2 regions of the Oscillibacter sp. GMB15532 genome follow, and region 2 is predicted to be linked to the other one. Evidence: predicted binding sites of a transcription regulator. Region 2 holds the regulator's gene; the other holds the start of a gene.
The links. Region 2 encodes HrcA, which represses chaperone genes, less so after heat shock. Its sites were predicted from a motif close to TGTTAGCACTCNNNNNNNNNGAGTGCTAACA; they were not measured.

Region 1: a site for HrcA is predicted at 5,232-5,262, ahead of groES (co-chaperone GroES). Genes of this name have one in related genera too.

The regions. Positions count from the first base shown of each region.
Region 1 covers NZ_JBEVTO010000010.1:120,793-128,490, forward strand. Annotated here, with positions in the region: gene ABVS15_RS12670 (cytidine/deoxycytidylate deaminase family protein) at 1-228, opposite strand, end outside; gene ABVS15_RS12675 (XdhC family protein) at 280-1,290, opposite strand; gene ABVS15_RS12680 (SPFH domain-containing protein) at 1,649-2,563, opposite strand; gene ABVS15_RS12685 (NfeD family protein) at 2,564-3,010, opposite strand; gene ABVS15_RS12690 (class I SAM-dependent RNA methyltransferase) at 3,318-4,427, shown strand; gene ABVS15_RS12695 (hypothetical protein) at 4,550-4,984, opposite strand; gene groES (co-chaperone GroES) at 5,306-5,590, shown strand; gene groL (chaperonin GroEL) at 5,634-7,259, shown strand; tRNA gene ABVS15_RS12710 (tRNA-Met) at 7,415-7,491, shown strand; tRNA gene ABVS15_RS12715 (tRNA-Glu) at 7,544-7,618, shown strand; tRNA gene ABVS15_RS12720 (tRNA-Val) at 7,674-7,698, shown strand, end outside.
Region 2 covers NZ_JBEVTO010000006.1:13,942-21,639, reverse strand. Annotated here, with positions in the region: gene ABVS15_RS08410 (RnfABCDGE type electron transport complex subunit D) at 1-818, shown strand, start outside; gene ABVS15_RS08405 (FMN-binding protein) at 815-1,450, shown strand; gene rsxE (electron transport complex subunit RsxE) at 1,469-2,083, shown strand; gene rsxA (electron transport complex subunit RsxA) at 2,087-2,671, shown strand; gene ABVS15_RS08390 (RnfABCDGE type electron transport complex subunit B) at 2,684-3,586, shown strand; partial or broken gene ABVS15_RS08385 (XRE family transcriptional regulator) at 3,871-3,966, opposite strand; gene ABVS15_RS08380 (hypothetical protein) at 4,135-4,389, shown strand; gene hrcA (heat-inducible transcriptional repressor HrcA) at 4,668-5,720, shown strand; gene ABVS15_RS08370 (nucleotide exchange factor GrpE) at 5,717-6,328, shown strand; gene dnaK (molecular chaperone DnaK) at 6,379-7,698, shown strand, end outside.

The sequences.
Region 1 (7,698 bases), on a different contig from region 2:
GCGGCACAGTTCATACCGCTCGCCCCGGGGGACCTTTGCGGCTTCCCGGGTGCAGTAGCCCATGTCCACGCAGTTTTTCCTGCCCCGGGGCGCACCGTTGTAGCCGGTGGAGATAATCTCGTCGTTTTTCACGATGATGGCTCCGTATACCCGGCGCAGGCAGGTGGCCCGCTCCAAAACAGTCTCGGCGATGTCCAGATAGTAATTTTCCTTGCTGATACGATTCATAGATATCCTCCGTGAAGTCCGGCGCGTTCGCCGGAGATTGAAAAGGCCTGCTTAAATGTCGGATTCCCCCTGCCGCCGGAGGTCCAGCCCCGCCCGGACGGCGATCAGCTCCGCCGCCACGGAGATGGCAATTTCCTCCGGGGTCTGCGCCCCAATGGAAAGGCCGATGGGCGCGTGAAGCACGGCGTATTCCTCAGCAGTGAAGCCCTCGTCCAACAGGCGCTTGCGGCACAGAGCCAGCTTTTGTTTGCTTCCGATGCAGCCGATATACCGCGCGCCGGAGCGCAGGGTTTGAGAAAGCACCTCATAGTCTGCGTTGTGGCCCCGGGTCATCACAACCACATAGTCCCGGGGGGCAACGGGGATGTCCAGCCGTTCAAAGTCGCACACCTGAACCTGCTGGGCTGTGGGAAGAAACGCGGGGTCGGCAAATTCCGCCCGGTCGTCGTACACCGCGCAGCGAAAGCCGAGGGGATACAGCGCCGACACCAGCGCCCGGGACACATGCCCCGCGCCGAAGATGTGAACCCATCCTGATTGGGACACGGGGACGGAAAACCAACCGCCGTCCGTCAGCATAGGTCCGTCCCCCAACAGGGGGGCAAGCACGGGGTCAATTTCGTCCGCCCCGGAGAGGGCGCGGACCTCGGCCATGCGGCTATCGTCCAGCCGCAGGGCCAGCCATGCGTCCTGTCCCCGGGCGTGGGCCTCCTTGAGCGTGCGGAAAGCGGACAGGGCCGCTTCGTCCTCGGGGGAGATATAGTGGAGCTGCACAGTCACATCGCCGCCGCAGATCATTCCAAGGCTGTGGTCGCTGCCCTGAATGAAGCGGTAGTCCCGCCGCTGGTCCTCGCCTGATTTCAAAATCTCCACTGCCAGCTTCTGTGCTTCAAACTCCACGTTGCCGCCGCCGATGGTCCCGGCGGAGCTTCCGTCCGGGAGAACCGCCATCATGGCCCCGGCACCCCGGGGCGTGGACCCGGCGGAGGATAAAAGGCTTACAAGGCAAACAGGCTGCCCGCTCTCCAGTCCGCGGATCAGCGCGTTCCAAAACTCCCGCATAAGGCTCCTCCGTTTCGTCTCTGTGTATTTCGGCCAAATGTACCGCAGGGTACATCGCGGCCGTATCATCAGCTTCGTCGTATGCGCCCGCGATTCCGCGACCGGTGCGCCGCAGGCGCAGATTCAGGATCATATTATTGCCGCCCTGCACCAAGCGCGTTCAAGCATATTTAACATATGTAATAGTTGTCCTTGGCTATTATATCAGCTTTTTTCCCGTTTGAATATGAAAAAACGGAAAATAATCAAGTCTGCCTCAAACTTACCAGGCGGAGTGCGAAAAACCGGGAGGCCTGCGCTCTCGCAGACCTCCCCGTCAAGATTATGGAATTAGCGCGCAATCCTGCTTTGCGGATGATTATTTCGCGGCCTCGTCGCTCTCCAGCAGGGCCTTTGCGCTGGAGGCAAGCCCCGCCAGACTCTGAATCTCGGAGGGAATGATAATTTTTGTGGCCTTTCCGTCGGCCACCTTCACCATCGTCTCCAGCGAGCGGAGCTTGATGACCTGATCGTTGGGGCTGGATTCGTTCAGCAGGCGCAGCGCGTCGGCCGTGGCCTGCTGAACCTTCATAATGGCCTCGGCCTCGCCCTCGGCGTGGAGAATAGCCGCCTGCTTTGCCGCGTCGGCCCGCAGGATGGCGGACTGCTTTTCACCCTCTGCCACCAGAATCTGGCTCTGCTTCTGGCCCTCGGCCTGAAGAATGGCCTCGCGGCGCTCCCGCTCCGCCTTCATCTGCTTTTCCATGGCGTTCTGAATTTCCTTGGGGGGAAGAATGTTCTTCAGCTCCACCCGGTTTACCTTGATACCCCAAGGGTCCGTGGCCTCATCCAGAATGGCGCGCATGCGGGTGTTGATGATGTCGCGGGAGGTGAGGGACTGGTCCAGTTCCATGTCGCCGATGATGTTTCGCAGGGTGGTGGCGGTGAGGTTTTCAATGGCGTTCATGGGACGCTCCACACCGTAAGTATACAGCTTGGAATCGGTGATCTGGAAGTAAATAACGGTGTCGATCTGCATGGTGACATTGTCCTTGGTAATGACGGGCTGGGGCGCAAAATCCGCCACCTGCTCTTTCAGGGACACACGTTTCGCCACTCGCTCAATAAAGGGAATTTTAAAATGCAGGCCCACACCCCAAACGGTGCGGAACGCGCCCAGGCGCTCCACCACAAAGGCTTTGGATTGCTGAACGATGACAATGTTGCTGACGATCAGCAGTAAGACAAGAACCACCAGGATAATCAGGGCAATGCTTTCAATACGAATAGGCATTTAATTGACTCCTTCCAAAATTTTATTTTTCTCCACAAAGAGCTTCACACCCTCCATTTTGGATACGGTAACAAGACTGCCTACGAGAAAAATCGTGCCGTCGCTGCTGCGGGCCGTCCAGGTCTTGCCGTCCACATAGACGGCGCCGGTGGCGTTTTCATTGTCCACGGTTTCCGTCACCTTGCCCGTTTGGCCGATCACCCGGTCCAGATTGGTGGGAACGGCCTTGGTTACCCGCATTTTCCGCACCAGCGGGCGGGTGGCGGCCAGTGCGGCGGCAGATACCACAAGAAAAAGCGCAAACTGAACGGGCACGGACGCGCTCAGCATTGCCGCAATCAGCGCAGCCAGTGCTCCCGCCACGAACCAGATGGACACCAGCCCGGCGGTGGCGGCCTCTGCCACGCCGAAAAGCACAATGGCACCCAGCCAAATCCAAATCATCATTGTAAAAAACCTCCTTTGGAAAACATTGGATGGGGGTAGGGTCGATAAAAGAAAAATACTTCATAGTTCATGTGCTCATTGTATCACATATTCGGGAAAAATACCAGCCCCGTAAAACGGTTGATTCTGGGATGGACCCGAGAATAAATTGTTTTTATTAATTAGACGGATAAAGCGGCTGAAAAGTTTCGGCTTAGCCGCAATTTTTTACGGCAGCACGGAAATTTTAAATTCGCCGCGTTGCACATTTTTTGAATATCTGGTATAGTGATGCAGATATTTTAAACATTTAAAGGAGGCGCGGCCTATGACGCTGACGGTACCCTGCCTGTTCGGACTGGAAAGTCTGGTGGCGGACGAGATGAAACGGTTGAATTTGCAGGAGGTCCGGGCGGAAAACGGCCGGGTTCACTGCCAGGGGACTCAGGCGGACATTGCCCGGCTGAATATCGGCCTGCGCTGCGGAGCGCGGGTTTTGATGGAACTGGGCAGCTTTCCCGCCAAAGATTTTGAGGCCCTGTTTCAGGGCGTTTACGCCCTGCCGTGGGAAGACTATATTCCCAAGGACGGCGAATTTCCTGTAAAGGGCTATTCCTTGAATTCCCAGTTACACTCTGTTCCTGCCTGTCAGGCGATTGCAAAAAAGGCATCCGCCAAGCGGCTGGGAGAGAAGTATGGCATGGAGACGCTGCCGGAGACGGGGAGCCGCTATCAGATTCAGTTTGCCATCGTGCGCGACGTGGCTACGGTGTATCTGGATACCTCCGGTGAGGGGCTGTACAAGCGGGGCTATCGGGCGCAGGGCGTGGTTGCGCCGCTGCGGGAGACGCTGGCGGCGGCGCTGGTGACCCTGTCCCGTTACCGGGGCCGGGATCCCTTCTGCGACCCCTTCTGTGGCTCCGGCACCATCCCCATCGAAGCGGCGCTCATGGCCAAAAACCGTGCTCCGGGCCTGAATCGCAACTTTTCTGCCCAAAAGTGGAAAAACATGGACGCAAAGCTTTGGCAGGACGCTGCGCAGGAGGCGCGGGACCGCGAGTTTCATGGGAGCTACGATATCTGGGGCGGGGACATCGACCCGGCGGCGGTGGAGCTGGCGCGGCACAACGCAGAGCTTGCCGGTGTGGGGGACTGCGTCCGCTTTGAAGTGTCCGACGCGTCGAAATTTCACCGGGACAGCGAATACGGTCAGTTGGTGAGCAACCCGCCCTACGGCGAGCGGCTGATGGAGCGGAGCGAGGCCGAGGCGCTGTACCGCGCTTTCGGCGCTGCCTGCCGGGACTTGCCGCCCAAGTGGCGGGTGCTGGTGCTTTCGTCCCATACGGAGTTTGAGCGGTCCTTTGGCAAGCAGGCGGACAAAAAGCGCAAGCTCTACAACGGAATGCTGAAATGCGATCTGTTTATGTACGGAAAGTGATTTTTCGCCAAGAAAATACAAAATGTATAACAGTCTCCGGCGTTAAAAACGCCGGAGACTGTTTGCATCCATCAGTATAGTGGGAAACTGGGTTGTCCCGGTAGGGACGCCGCTCTGCGCGTTTACTCTGCGCCCGCTTCGCGGTTTTCGAGGACGCGAAGCATCGGCCATACCCGCCGTATCAGCAGAATTTTCAAACCCAGCAGCACTGCCGCCGCGGCGCAGCGGAAAAAACCGCCCAGCAAAAAGACCACGAAAGGCATGGCGGCGCTGAATAAGACCTGCGGAAGGAACAGCGCCAAAAACCAACCCCCGGGCTTTGGCTTTAAGGCCGGATTTTTCCCGCGGGCCCTCGTCCCATCCTGAAATATCATCGCATAGCCAAGGCTCCGGCTCAGCAGCAGGTAGCACAGCCATCCCTGGTACAAAAAGTAGGGGAAGGCAACGCGGCCTCCCGCCATCGCAAATGAGGCCAACAGTACGACTTCCGCCACGCCAATCAAATCAATCAGCGTCAAGAGTGGGTTCGTTCCATTCAACAGCTGTTTTAGTTTCATAAAGAGCCTCCTCAAAAAACACCCGCATATTTTAAAGCAAAGCATCCCGTGAGTGTGCCGACGCGAAGACCGGTCTTTATTAAAGCATACTCCACAAAGGCTTTTATGGCAAGCCACGTTGCAAAATCCTGCCAATTTCGCTTGCTTTAAAGTTTTGCGCCGCTGCTATGGGGAAGTTCACAAAATTTTCACAGATTTTCCCTGCCTACCCCCTTTACAAACGGGCGGGGATGTACTATGATAGCACCGTTAGCACTCAAAGAGATGGAGTGCTAACGCTGATTTTATAAATTTTTTAATATATTAAAGGAGGCAGTTTTTATGAAACTCACACCGCTTGCAGACCGTGTCATCCTGAAGATGGTGGAAGCCGAGGAGACGACCAAGGGCGGCATCATTCTCACCGGCTCCGCCAAGGAGAAGCCCTCCGTGGCTGAAGTGATTTCCGTGGGCCCCGGCGGCAACGTGGACGGCAAGGACGTGGTCATGACCGTGAAGGTCGGCGACAAGGTGATCACCAGCCAGTATGCCGGAAGCAAGGTTACGCTGGAAGACGAGGAGTACACCGTGGTGCGCCAGAGCGAGATTCTGGCCATCGTGGACTAAAGCAGTCTCAAAAACAACTTCTTAAATTTGGAGGTAATGCAATATGTCTAAACTGATTAAGCGCGGCGAGGATGCCCGCAAGGCCCTGCAGGCCGGTGTGGACACTCTGGCCGATACCGTCAAGGTCACTCTGGGCCCCAAGGGCCGCAACGTGGTGCTGGACAAGAAGTATGGCGCGCCCCTGATTACCAACGACGGTGTGACCATCGCCAAGGAAATCGAGCTGCCCGATCCCTTCGAGAACATGGGTGCGCAGCTGGTGAAGGAAGTCTCCACCAAGACCAACGACGTGGCCGGCGACGGCACCACCACCGCAACTCTTCTGGCGCAGGCCATGATTTCCGAGGGCCTGAAGAACCTGGCCGCCGGTGCGAACCCGATCGTGGTGCGCAAGGGCATGGCAAAGGCCGTGGAAGTTGCCGTGGCCGAGATCAAGAAGCAGTCCAAGAAGGTGGATGGCACCAAGGATATTGCCCGCGTGGGCGCTGTCTCCTCCGGTGACGAGGAAATCGGCAAGCTGATTGCCGACGCCATGGACAAGGTTTCCGCCGACGGCGTGATTACCATTGAAGAGTCCAAGACGGCCGAGACTTACAGCGAGGTCGTGGAGGGCATGCAGTTTGACCGGGGCTACATCACCCCCTATATGTGCACCGACACCGAGAAGATGGAGGCCAACATCGACGACGCCTACATCCTCATCACCGATAAGAAAATCTCCGTCATTACCGACATTCTGCCCCTGCTGGAGCAGCTGGTGCAGTCCGGCAAGAAGCTGTTGATTGTTGCTGAGGACGTGGAGGGCGAGGCCCTGAGCACCCTGATCGTGAACCGTCTGCGGGGCACGCTGAATGTGGTGTGCGTCAAGGCTCCCGGCTTCGGCGACCGCCGCAAGGAGATGCTGCAGGATATCGCCGTCCTCACCGGCGGCACCGTGGTTTCCGAGGAAGTGGGTCTGGAGCTGAAGACCGCCACGCTGGATATGCTGGGCCGTGCCCGTCAGGTGAAGGTCACCAAGGAAAACACCACCATCGTGGACGGCGCGGGCGACAGCCAGGCCATTAAGGACCGTGTGGGCCAGATTCGCGCCCAGATTGGCAACACCACCTCCGAGTATGACAAGGAGAAGCTCCAGGAGCGTCTTGCAAAGCTGGCTGGCGGCGTTGCCGTCGTGAAGGTCGGCGCGGCCACCGAGACTGAGATGAAGGAAAAGAAGCTCCGCATGGAGGACGCACTGAACGCTACCCGCGCGGCTGTTGAAGAGGGCGTGGTCGCCGGCGGCGGCACCATCTTCATCAATGTCATTTCCGCTGTGGAGGCTCTGATTCCCTCCATGGAGGGCGACGAGAAGACCGGCGCGCGTCTGATTGCCAAGGCGCTGGAAGCCCCCATCCGCCAGATCGCGGCCAACGCCGGACTGGACGGCTCCGTGATTCTGGAGAAGGTCCGCGATTCCGGCAAGGCAGGCTACGGCTTCGACGCCTATAAGGAAGAGTACTGCGATATGGTCACTGCCGGTATCATCGACCCCGCCAAGGTGACTCGCTCCGCTCTGGAGAATGCCGCCAGCGTGGCTTCCATGGTGCTGACCACCGAGTCTCTGGTGACTGATAAGCCCGAGCCTCCCGCGCCCGCGCCCGCCGCACCCGACATGGGCGGCATGTACTAAGAGAAATTCTTGCGCCGGGGGCGTATTCACGCCCCCGGCGCATCCCTCTTTTGCAAAAACAGATATTTTATGAGAGATTTTCCCGAAAACCTCTTGACAAAAACAGGCGTTATCTGGTATAGTAATCCTCGCCCGCCACACAGGCGTGCAGATTTGGCGGCATAGCTCAGTTGGCTAGAGCATGCGGTTCATACCCGCAGTGTCCCCGGTTCGAATCCAGGTGCCGCTACCAGAATTCCCACGGGACACGCCGTGTCCCGTGGGGGTTCCCGAAAAGTTGATATGGCCCGTTGGTCAAGTGGTTAAGACACGGCCCTTTCACGGCTGTAACATGGGTTCGAATCCCGTACGGGTCACCAAACCTGTCTGGCTGGAATATCCGGTCGGTGGGTACCAAAATTGAATATTTGATGTGGAGGCTTAGCTCAGCTGGTTAGAG
Region 2 (7,698 bases):
GCAAGCTGATGAAAAAGAATCAGGCTGTGGGCGATCTTTCCGCAGTGGTTACGGGTATGCTGCTGGCGTTTGTCTGCCCCGTGGGCGTGACCTATTTTGCGCTGTTTGTGGGCAGCTTTTTCTCCATCGTGGTTGCAAAGCAGCTCTTTGGCGGCATCGGCAAGAACTTTGTAAACCCGGCTCTGGTGGGCCGCGCCATGATGGTGGCCTCCTTCGCCGGGAACATGACGACCTGGGCGAAGTTTCAGGCCACCTCTCACCTGTTCGGCTCCAACGCCGACACGGTGACGGCGGCTACTCCCATGGCCTATCTCCATACCAATAATTTGCAGGGACTGCTGGACAGCGGCGTCACCATGACGGACATGTTCTTGGGCCGCATCGGCGGTTCCATCGGCGAGATCTCCGCTCTGATGCTGATTGCCGGCGGCATTTACCTGCTGGCCCGCAAGGTCATCTCCTGGCAGACTCCGGTGGGCTACATTGCCACCGTTGTTGTGCTGACGCTGATTTTCCCCCGCGGGAACGATGCGATTACATGGATGCTGTTCAACCTGCTGGGCGGCGGACTGCTGCTGGGCGCGTTTTTCATGGCGACCGATTACGCGACCTCTCCTGTCACCCCCACGGGCCAGCTGATTTATGGCATCGGCTGTGGCCTGATTACCATATTTATTCGCTACTTCGGCTCCTATAACGAGGGCGTGTGCTACTCCATTCTGGTCATGAACCTGCTGACCGCCCTCATCGACAAGTATGTGAAGCCTCAGCGCTTCGGCGTCGTCAAATCCGATAAGAAGGAGGCGGCTTCGAAATGAGCGAACAAGTGAAAAGCAAGGAAAAAATTACGATGGACCCCAAGTACATTTTGGTGCTGACGTTTACTCTGACGATCACCTGCATCATCGTGGCGGGACTGCTGGGCTTTGTCAATCAGGTGACCGAGCCCAATATCACCGCAGCCAACAAGGCCAAGACCGTGGCGGCGATGTCTGCCGTGGTGGCCGACCCCAACAGCACCTTTTCTGATGCTCTGGAGATCACCGACGAAATGACTGCTGCCGCTGCGACCTATAAGACCAAGGTGACCGAGATTTATCAGGTCATCGGGTCCGACGGGTCCGATGCGGGCTACGCCGTGAAGGTGGCCGCCAGCGGCTCTCAGGGCACCATTGTGATGATGGTGGGCGTGGACGCGGAGGAAAGCGTCACTGGCGTATCCATCGTCTCTCATGCCGAAACCTCCGGCATCGGCACCAAGATTATGAACAACGATCCGCTGCCCGGCAGCGGCGTGGGCGTTTTAGAGCAGTTTGTCGGTATGAGCCATGCGGACGGCGACCTGACGGTTGGAAGCAATGTGGACGCCATCACCGGCGCCACCGTGTCCACCAAGGGCGTCACCGGCGGCGTCAACGGCGCTTTGGCCGTGACCGCCGCGTTGGGCTGAGAAAGGGGGAGTTGAACAATGAACATCGGTAAACAGTTGAAAGAGGGCGTCATTAGCAACAACCCCGTACTGGTACAGCTTCTGGGTATGTGCTCTACCATGGCCATTACGACCTCGATCGCAAATGGCTTGGGCATGGGTGTATCCGTGCTGCTGATTCTGACCGCCTCCAACGTCGTTATTTCCGCTATCCGGAAAATCGTTCCTAACAAAATTCGTATTGCCATGTACGTGGTGGTCATCGCCGGCTTTGTTACCTGCGTGGACCTGCTGCTGCAGGCATTTCTGCCCGCGATTGCCGCGTCTTTGGGCGTATTCATTCCTCTGATCGTGGTGAACTGCATCATTCTGGGCCGTGCAGAGGCGTTTGCCTCCAAAGAGGGTATTGCCGCTTCCGCGCTGGACGGTGTGTTTCAGGGCCTTGGCTACACGCTGGTGCTGCTGGCTATGTGCATTATCCGCGAGCTTCTGGGTGCAGGCACGCTGGCCGGTATTCAGATCATGCCCGCGAGCTATCAGGCCATTGGCGTGCTGACGCTGCCGGTAGGCGGCTTCCTGGTGCTGGGCACATTGATTGCCGCCATGCAATGGGCGCTGAGCCGGCCCAAAAAGGCTGCAAAGGAGGAAAAGTAAGCCATGAAAGAAATCTTTTCCATTGCGCTGGGCGCCATTCTGGTCAATAACTTCATTTTTGCCCAATTCCTTGGTATCTGCCCGTTCATGGGTGTTTCCAAAAAGATTGATACCGCAATCGGCATGGGCGTGGCCGTCACGTTTGTTATGGGCCTGGCCTCCGCGTTTACCTGGCTTGCCAACGAGTATCTGCTGGTGCCTCTGAATCTGGCGTATATGCAGACCGTGGCGTTCATTCTGATTATCGCCGCGCTGGTGCAGTTTGTGGAGATGTTTCTCCAGAAATCTCTCCCCGCCCTGTATACCGCGCTGGGCATTTACCTGCCGCTAATTACCACCAACTGCGCCGTGCTGGGCGTGGCGCTGCTGAATGTGCAGAACGGCTACAATTTTATTGAGTCCGTGGTGTATGGCATTACCGGCGGTCTGGGCTTCCTGCTGGCCATCGTGCTGTTTGCCAGCATCCGGGAGCGTCTTGTGTTCGCTGATCCCCCAAAAGCTTTTGAGGGCTTTCCCATCGCGCTGGTTACCGCCGGCCTGATGGCGCTGGCGTTCATGGGCTTCTCCGGCGCGAACGTCTTCGGTTAAGGAGGAGAAATCATGAATATTGTCTTTGCCATTCTGGTGTTGAGCATTCTGGGCGCTATTTTTGCCGTGATCCTGGCCGTTGCGTCCATTGTCTTCGCCGTGAAAACCGACCCCAGACTTCCTGAAATTGTCGACGCTCTGCCCGGCGCAAACTGCGGCGGCTGCGGCTACGCCGGCTGCTCCGACTGCGCGGGCCACATTTTGGACGGCAGCGCGCCTGTCAATGCCTGCCCCGTGGGCGGTGCGGCCAGCGCTGAAAAAATTGCCGCCATCATGGGCGTGGAAGCCAGCAGCGCCGAAAAGGAAGTGGCCTTTGTCCGCTGCAACGGCGGAACCGCCGCGAAAAAACGCTTTGAGTACCGCGGCGTGCTGGACTGTGTTTCTGCCACGAAGGTGGCCGCCGGCCCTCTTGAGTGCGGCTTTGGCTGCCTGGGCTTTGGTTCCTGCGTGACTGCCTGTCAGTTCGACGCCATGCACATTGCTGCCAACGGCTGCGCTGTGGTGGACCCTGTGAAGTGCACCGACTGCATGGCCTGTGCCACTGCCTGCCCCCGCAAGCTGATTATCTCCGTCCCTGTGTCCAAGAAGGTCCACGTGGCCTGTATTAATCAGGACAAGGGCAAGGTTGCCATGAGCGTGTGCGCCAACTCCTGCATTGGCTGCGGCCTTTGCGAGAAGGAGTGCAAAAAGGATGCCATCCATGTGACCAACAACGTGGCCGCGATTGACTACGCCAAGTGCATTAACTGCAAGATGTGCACCAAGGTCTGCCCCCGCGACTGCATTTTGCCCATCGCAACCCCCGAGGAGAAGGAGAAGTACAAGGCTGTCAAAAAGGCACAGGCCGACAAGGCCAAGGCCGCCGCTGAGGCTGCCGCCGCCGCGCAGACTGCCGCTCCCGCTCCCAACGCATAAGGATTCCCCAGAACTCTGTCACAAGAAAGGGCAGGCCCAAATCTTTCGATTTGGGCCTGCCCTTTTGCTGCCCGACCTTGTCGGGTCCTTGAAATATAAGGCGGCTGCGGTAAATTGTGCGCGATTGCTTGAGTAATCCCGACCTCAGTCCTGGTCAAACAGGCGTCCCGCCGGAACCTGCAATGCTTCGGCAATGGAAAAAGCGTTTCCAGAGAAAGTCCCTTCAGCCTCGCGCCGTTGTTGGCCTCAATCTGGCTCAGAAATGACCAGCTTTTGCCGATCATTTCCGCCAGCTGCTCCTGCGTATAGCCCCGTACCTTCCGGTAATAAGCAATTCTCAGCCCCAGAAGCCGGTAGTTTTCCCGATATTTTTCCCGCAAGCGGTATCCCTCCCTCCTCCGCAAATTAGGATACTTTCCTATTTATCCTTAATGTTATCAAAACAAAGGATACTGCGTTACAGACCAATAGAATAATATTATTTACTTTTAGCGAGTAATATAGTATTATTAGAATAAATAAATACACTTTTGGCGAGGGGTGAGGTTATGCCGGAGGAAGAGGAGCTTTTAGAGGTGCTGGCAAAGCGCACAGGCTGCAACTATCTCTCCGATTTAAGGGAAAAAGATTTTCAGCGCCGCGCGGTGAGGGCGGCGCTGGAATTTTCGCAGGAGGCGTATTCCGCATCGCAGTGGCGGGACGCCGCCGGATATTTGCTGCATCTGACCGATTTGCCACCCAGCGGAGAAGCGGCGCGGGCGCTTCTGCAAGGCTGGGAAGCGGCCCAGACTTCCGAAAATTAAACAAAATCAGCGTCCCGGTCTGTGAAAGCGGACACGGGACGCTTTTGCGTTTTCTAAAGCGCCCCGCTTAAAAAAGTGGCCTCTTTTTCCCGGACAGCTCCGCGCTCAGGCAGGCCGGTGAATGACCGTCGTACCCGCAAAACGAGGGGTTTTGCCTGAATTTACAATTTGTTTATATCCATCCATTGACATTCGTTTTACGTGGTGGTAAACTCGCTTTAGCACTCGGAACTAATGAGTGCTAATCTTTGTTTTACCGTTCTGGTAAGGAGCGGATTATGGATTTGACAGACCGCAAAAAGCAAATACTGAAAGCGGTGGTGGAGGATTATATTTCCACTGCCGAGCCGGTGGGTTCAAAGGCGATTGCCACCCAGATGGGAGGCTCCGTCAGCTCCGCCACCATCCGAAACGAGCTGGCGGATTTGGTCGAGCTGGGCTATCTGGAGCAGCCCCACACCTCCGCCGGGCGAGTGCCTGCGCCCAAGGGCTATCGGCTGTACGTCAACGAGCTGATGGAGCGGCAAAAGCTCAGCGTGGCGGAGACGGAGAAGCTGAACGCGGCGCTTCACCTGAAAATGGAGGAGCTGGACCGGGCCGTTTCCCAGGCTGGGAAGGCTGTCAGCGCACTGGCGGGCTATCCCGTGTACACAGCCACCGCCGGACGAAAAAAATTTTTTGCCAAGCATTTTGATTTGATTCCCGTGGACGATGAAAGTTTGATCGTTGTGATGATGATGGGGAACAACCGGGTGAAAAGCCAGTTGCTCCGGCTTCAGCTGAAGCTGGACGCGGACCAGATACCGGCGCTTGCCCATTTGCTGAACACCCATTTTACAAGCAGCTCTGCCGACGAGATGAACGAGCGGCTGCTGCACATGACGGATCAGCTTTCCCCCAAGGTGTTTTTGCCCCTGAGCCAGACCGTGGCCTATGCCACGGACGTGTTGGACGAGGCGGGCCGCCGGGAAGTGCAGACCGTAGGAGCCAGTCGGCTTTTAAAGCTTCCCGAATTCCGGGATGCGGATAAAGCCCACCAGCTGATGAGCTATCTCAGCGACGAAGATGCGGACCTCCCCTCCCCCGACGAAAACGCCCCTATGAAAATCCTCATCGGGCCGGAGAACGTCAGCCGTGCGCTGATGGACACCAGCGTGGTGGTTGCAAGCTACGACATCGGAGACGATTTACGGGGCCTCATCGGTGTGGTAGGTCCCACCCGTATGGATTACGCCGCGGTGACTGCGCGGCTGAGCTATTTTGCCGAAGGTATGGCGCGAATGTTCGGAAAGAAGGATTTACTTTCCAAGAAGGAGGAAACAAAGACGTGAGCGAGGAAAAGAAAGAGCCCATTGATCAAACGCCGGAGCAGGAGGCGGAGCAGACCCTTCCCCCCGAGACGGAGGAGACTTCGCAGGCTGGTTCCGGAAAGAACGAAAAACCCCGGAAAGAGCCTAAGAAAAAGGAAAAGACCTATACCCTCACCCGGGAGCAAATGGAGGCCGCAGAGCTGGCGGCAAGGCAGCTTGCCTCTGTTACGGACCAGTTTACCCGGCTGAGCGCTGAATATGACAACTACCGCAAGCGCACCGCCAAGGAGAAGGAGTCCATTTATCAGGACGCCAAGGCCGACACCGTCACTGCCTTTTTGGCTGTGTACGACAATCTGGAGCGGGCGATGAAGGCCGGGGGCGACGAAGAGTCTCCCCATAAAAAGGGACTGGAAATGATTTTTACCCAGTACAAAGAGGTGCTTGCCAAGTTGGGCGTCACCGAGATGGAAGCGCTGGGCCAGCCCTTTGACCCCAACCGACACAACGCCGTTATGCATATCGACGACGAGACGCTGGGCGAAAGCGTGGTGGCAGACGTATTTCAGGCGGGCTTTATGATGGGCGACAAGGTGCTGCGCTTCGCCGCCGTCCGCGTGGCTAATTAAAATTTGCCGGATTTGTAATTTTTTATGTTTCGATATAGGAGGAATTCATTATGTCTAAAGTAATCGGAATCGATTTGGGTACCACCAACTCCTGCGTGGCGGTGATGGAGGGTGGCGAGGCCATCGTTATCGCCAACGCCGAGGGTAACCGTACTACCCCGTCTGTGGTGGCGTTTTCCAAGACCGGCGAGCGTATGGTCGGTCAGGTGGCAAAGCGTCAGGCCATCACCAACCCGGACCGCACCATCTCTTCCATCAAGCGGGAGATGGGCACCGACCACAAGGTCACCATCGACGGAAAGGCCTATACCCCGCAGGAGATCAGCGCCATGATTCTGCAAAAGCTGAAAGCCGACGCGGAGGCGTATCTCGGCAGCACCGTTACCGAGGCGGTCATCACCGTTCCCGCCTATTTTACGGACGCGCAGCGTCAGGCCACCAAGGATGCGGGTAAGATCGCGGGCCTTGAGGTCAAGCGTATTATCAACGAGCCCACCGCGGCTGCGCTGGCCTACGGTGCGGACAAGGAGCAGTCCCAGAAAATCATGGTGTACGATCTGGGTGGCGGCACCTTCGACGTGTCCATTCTGGAAATTGACGACGGCGTGATCGAGGTGCTGGCCACCGCGGGCAACAACCGTCTGGGCGGCGACGACTTTGACGAGTGCGTCATGAAGTATCTGGTGAGCGAGTTCAAGCGGAGCGACGGCGTGGACCTGTCCGGTGACAAGGTGGCCATGCAGCGGCTGAAGGAAGCCGCCGAAAAGGCCAAGGTGGAGCTTTCCGGCGTCACCAGCTCCAACATCAACCTCCCCTATATCACCGCCGACGCAAACGGCCCCAAGCATCTGGACGTGACCCTCACCCGGGCCAAGTTCAACGAGCTGACCAGCCATCTGGTGGACGCCACCATGGGTCCCGTGCGGCAGGCCATGTCCGACGCGGGCCTCAAGCCCTCCGAGCTGAACAAGGTTTTGCTGGTGGGCGGCTCCAGCCGGATTCCCGCCGTGCAGGACGCTGTAAAGAGCTTTACCGGAAGTGATCCCTTCAAGGGCATCAACCCCGACGAGTGTGTGGCCATGGGCGCGGCGCTGCAGGCAGGCGTTCTCACCGGCGACGTGAAGGGTCTGCTGCTGCTGGACGTGACCCCCCTGTCTCTCGGAATCGAGACGATGGGCGGCGTGTTCACCAAGCTGATCGACCGCAATACCACCATCCCCGTGAAGAAGAGCCAGGTGTTTTCCACTGCCGCCGACAACCAGACCTCGGTGGAGGTCAATGTGCTGCAGGGTGAGCGGGAGATGGCCGCCGCCAACAAGTCCCTGGGCCGCTTCCATCTGGATGGCATCGCTCCTGCCCGTCGCGGCGTG